DNA from 2 places in the Rhizobium sp. AAP116 genome. Region 2 is predicted to be linked to the other one. Evidence: predicted binding sites of a transcription regulator. Region 2 holds the regulator's gene; the other holds the start of a gene.
The links. Region 2 encodes LexA, which represses DNA repair genes until DNA is damaged. Its sites were predicted from a motif close to TGTTCNNNNTGTGTTCNG; they were not measured.
Positions count from the first base shown of each region.

Region 1: dnaE (DNA polymerase III subunit alpha) is a predicted target of LexA. The motif match lies at 1,345-1,362, and genes of this name have one in related genera.

Region 1 is NZ_LJIB01000026.1:235,744-237,944, reverse strand. Features, by position in the region: gene dnaE (DNA polymerase III subunit alpha) at 1-1,122, opposite strand, end outside; gene IP85_RS15855 (ABC transporter ATP-binding protein) at 1,463-2,152, opposite strand; gene IP85_RS15850 (lipoprotein-releasing ABC transporter permease subunit) at 2,167-2,201, opposite strand, start outside.
Region 2 is NZ_LJIB01000003.1:51,328-53,528, reverse strand. Features, by position in the region: gene IP85_RS02335 (DUF1003 domain-containing protein) at 1-466, opposite strand, end outside; gene lexA (transcriptional repressor LexA) at 676-1,392, shown strand; gene IP85_RS02325 (ComEC/Rec2 family competence protein) at 1,386-2,201, opposite strand, start outside.

The sequences.
Region 1 (2,201 bases), on a different contig from region 2:
GAAGTCCGAAACGATCAGGAAGTAGCCTGGGAACTTCATGCGTTCGATGACCGAGAGTTCGAACTCCAGCCGGTCACGATAATCCTTTTCCTCGTAGCCCGGCGCCATGCCGAGGGCTGCCAGACGCTGGTCGAGCCCCTCCTCCGCCTGACGGCGCAGCTCGAGTGCTTCCTCTCGTTCGGCTTCTTCCGGATCGTCGCTGCCACCGGTAAAGCGCGGCAAGATGGGCTTGCGGGTATCGAGAACGAAGCAGCAGCGACGGGCGATCTCGACGGAATTCTCCAGCGCTTCCGGCAGGTCGGCGAAGAGCTTCATCATATCCGCCCGGCTCTTCAGATAATGATCGGGGGTCAGGCGGAAGCGGTCGTCGTTCGAGACGATGGCATTGTGAGCGACCGCCATCAGCGCGTCATGGGCATCGTAATCGTCGCGGGCCGGGAAGAAAGCCTCGTTGGTCGCGACCAGCGGCAGATCATGCTCATAGGCGAGCTGGACCATGCGCCGCTCATGCGTGCGATCATAGTCGCCATGGCGCTGCAGTTCGACATAAAGGCGATCGCCGAACAGGTGCTTCAATGCGACGAGGCGGCTTTCGGCCGGGGTCTTGTGACCGTCTTTGAGGATACGATCGACCGGCCCGCCACCGGCGCCCGTCAACAGGATCAGGCCCTCGGTGCCGCTCTCTTCGAGCCAGGAAAGCTTTACATGGGTCGGCTGCCCCGCGTCGCCGCCGAGATAGGCCCGGCTGACGAGATCGACGAGGCGCTCATAGCCGTCAGCGTCGGAGGCCAGGACCACAACCGACGGCAGATCCGGCATGTGGCCATTACCGCCACGCTTCTCGCCGGTCGAATCTTCCATGTCGATCGACAGCTGGCAGCCGATGATCGGCTGGATGCCATCGCCGAGCGCCTTCTGGGAAAACTCGAGCGCAACGAAAAGATTGTTTGTGTCAGTGATCGCGATCGCCGGCTGGTCGTCGGCGACAGCTTTGCCAAGGATCTTCTTGAGCGGCAGAGCGCCCTCAAGCAGCGAATAGGCAGAATGCACCCGCAAGTGCACGAATCCCGGGCCATCACCCAGTCCACCGGACGCCTGCCTGTCGACGCTGTCCTCGCCCATACCGCTTCATTCCCTGATTTCTGAATCGGTCGGGATTTTCGGCTTTCAGGATCACGAAGTCCAGAAGGAAGTCGGGCGGCAAAGCCTTCCTCACCAGCTTTGCCGCCCGCAGTATCAGAGCGCCATCATCAGCAGCGCCATGCTGGATACGAAAACGGCCATCGAGGCAAATGCAGCAACGTCACGAAGAATTTCGGTCATTTCTGTCTCCTTGTCCCTTTATGTTTTTATTTTGTTCCGCTCTTGTTCCAATGTCAACCTAAAAAAACCGCAACCTCGGCGGAACAAATTCCACCGAGGCGCACGGCCATCCGGAAAGAAGACAGAAACTGGAGAGAAGTCAGACCTGGAGTTCGACGACCTTGCCATCGACAAGGGTGACGCAGCGGTCCATCCGGCGGGCGATGTCGTGATTGTGGGTCGCAATCATCGCTGACAAACCAGACTGGCGGACCAGTGCTTCGAGCGCCGAGAAGACATAACTTGCCGTCTCGGGATCGAGGTTGCCGGTCGGTTCGTCGGCAAGCAGCACCAGCGGGGCGTTGGCGACTGCGCGGGCAATCGCCACGCGCTGCTGTTCGCCGCCGGAGAGTTCGGCCGGGCGGTGATCGGCGCGATTGCCGACACGCATATAGTCGAGAAGCTGCTTGGCGCGTTCGGCGGCCTCCGGCTTGGTGAGCCCGGCGATCAGCTGCGGCATCATCACGTTTTCCAGCGCGGTGAATTCAGGCAGCAGATGGTGGAACTGATAGACGAAGCCGATCGACTTTCGGCGAATTGCGGTGCGCTGCTCGTCGCCCAGTTCCTGGCAGGCAACGCCGCCAACGGTCACGTCGCCGCCATCGGGGTGCTCAAGAAGCCCGGCAACATGCAGAAGCGTAGACTTGCCGGTGCCCGACGGGGCGACCAGCGCCACGGTCTCGCCAGTGCGCAGGGTAAAGTCCGCACCTTTCAGGATCGAGAGCACGGTTTCGCCCTGACCGTAATGGCGATCGATGCCGGCAAGCGAGAGAACCACGTCTTTTGCCATTGATTTCGGCATCCTCATTCGTAACGCAGGGCCTGGACAGGATCCAGGC
Region 2 (2,201 bases):
GCTCTTTCACCACCTCCTCGTCGATCTTGTGGTGCAAGGCCAATACCTCGATCTCTGCCTTGAGATTGATCTCGTAGTCTTTCGCCGCCATGAAGCGATCCCGCTCGGTCTGGCGGTTCTGGCTCATCATGATGATGGGTGCCTGGATGGCGGCGAGCATCGACAAGAGCAGGTTCAGGAAGATGAACGGATAAGGATCGAGCGCACCTGTTGCCAGAATCACCGTATTGAGGATGACCCAGGCGACCAAAAACAGCATGAAGCCGATGATGAAACCCCAGGAACCACCGACCCGTGCGATGTCATCAGCGACCCGCTGGCCGAACGTGGCATGAGCCAGAAAGTCCTCGCCGGCATTGGTCGACACCGTGCGTCGCTCGCGCGCCCGCTTCAGCACCTTCTGCTCTGCTGACGAAAGATCGGATGACGACTTCCCCAGAACGAGCTTCTCGATATCCTTCAGCATTTACAGCATCCTTGAGGGCGGTTTGCCTGATGTGTGGGGGCGGATCTGCACTCTCCCCTGCAACACGCCAAAATCCGACAGTTTCAAGACCTTTGTCCGCGGCTATCGCATTTTATCACTGGCTCTTCACAAAAATTTATCCCCTTGCGGAACACAACTGGAACATATAGTGTCTGTTCTGTATTTGTTTCACCTCGGGGGCACCGCATATGCTGACGCGCAAGCAACAGGAACTGCTTCTCTTCATCCATGAACGGATGAAGGAATCGGGTGTCCCGCCGTCCTTCGACGAGATGAAGGATGCGCTGGACCTCGCATCGAAATCCGGGATCCATCGCCTGATCACGGCGCTCGAGGAACGCGGCTTCATCCGACGCTTGCCGAACCGGGCTCGTGCACTGGAGGTCATCAAGCTTCCGGAAGCCTATTCGCCAAGCATCCAGCCGCGCCGCGGCTTTGCGCCGAGCGTGATCGAGGGCAGTCTCGGCAAGACGCCGCCGGCGCCAGCACTGACAAAGCCGCCGGTCGAAGACAACGGCTCGTCCGTCTCGGTTCCGGTCATGGGCCGAATCGCAGCCGGTGTGCCGATTTCAGCCATTCAGAACAACACTCACGACATCACGGTACCGGCGGAGATGATCGGCGCGGGCGATCACTACGCGCTTGAGGTCAAGGGCGATTCGATGATCGAGGCCGGTATTCTTGACGGCGATACGGTTATCATCCGCAATGCCTCGAACGCCAATCCCGGTGACATCATCGTGGCGCTCGTCGACGACGAGGAGGCGACACTCAAACGCTTCCGCCGCCGCGGCGCATCGATTGCGCTGGAGGCCGCCAATCCGGCCTACGAAACCCGCATCTTCCCGCCGGATCGCGTCAAGATCCAGGGCAAGCTGGTGGGCCTCATTCGCCGCTATCACTGATCGGGCTCCGGCCTCGGTCGGACGTTCCTAGTCGGACCCGCAAATTCATGCGTGTTATCGGAAAGGCCGCTGCGCCAGTCGTAGAGACGGTGCGCCGTCCAGGGTCTGGAGGGTCCGTCGAGCGCTGACCTGACCGTCATGGCTTGTGAGGTGGTGGCTAGGCCCGCGACCTCGAGGGAGCCGGTTGCGCGCTGGCTCGCCTCGGAAATCAGGAGCGCGCCAGAGCGGCAGGTTTTGGCGCGCGTGCGCGCCGACAGAACCACGATATCAGCGCGGTCGCAGGCTGCGCCGATGAGGTCCGGGCGTTCCAGCGTCAGCAGCGTGTTGCCGTTCTCCAGTCTGATGGCACAGGCCTGCTTTACGCAGGTGAACTGTTCTCTCCCGGCGGCCTTGAGTAGGCTATCAAATACAGCCTCTGCGAGTTTGCGCTGCTCCTCCGACAGTGTTTGGCCATTACGCCATTCTGGCGCTGGCGGCAGGGGGGCGGTCTCGAGCATCACCGGGCGCCTTGGTTCATCGATGCCGAGCACGGGTCGCCATTGATCGAAGATGAAGGCAGGCGGGCGGGCTCGGTTGATTGCAATGATGAACGTGTCGTCATTTGCGACCCGAATCGCGACCAACCGAGCGTCCTCGCTGATCATCAGTTCGCCACCCGGGGGTCGTGGAGCAAGGAAGGCAGCAGCGAGCGTTGCGACGATGAGAGCCGTGCCGACATGCCTGATCGGGGTTCTGAGTAGCATCAGCAAGAGCATGCCGGCGATTGCGCCGGGCATGAACCATGCCGGCAGACGCGGGAAGACGTAACC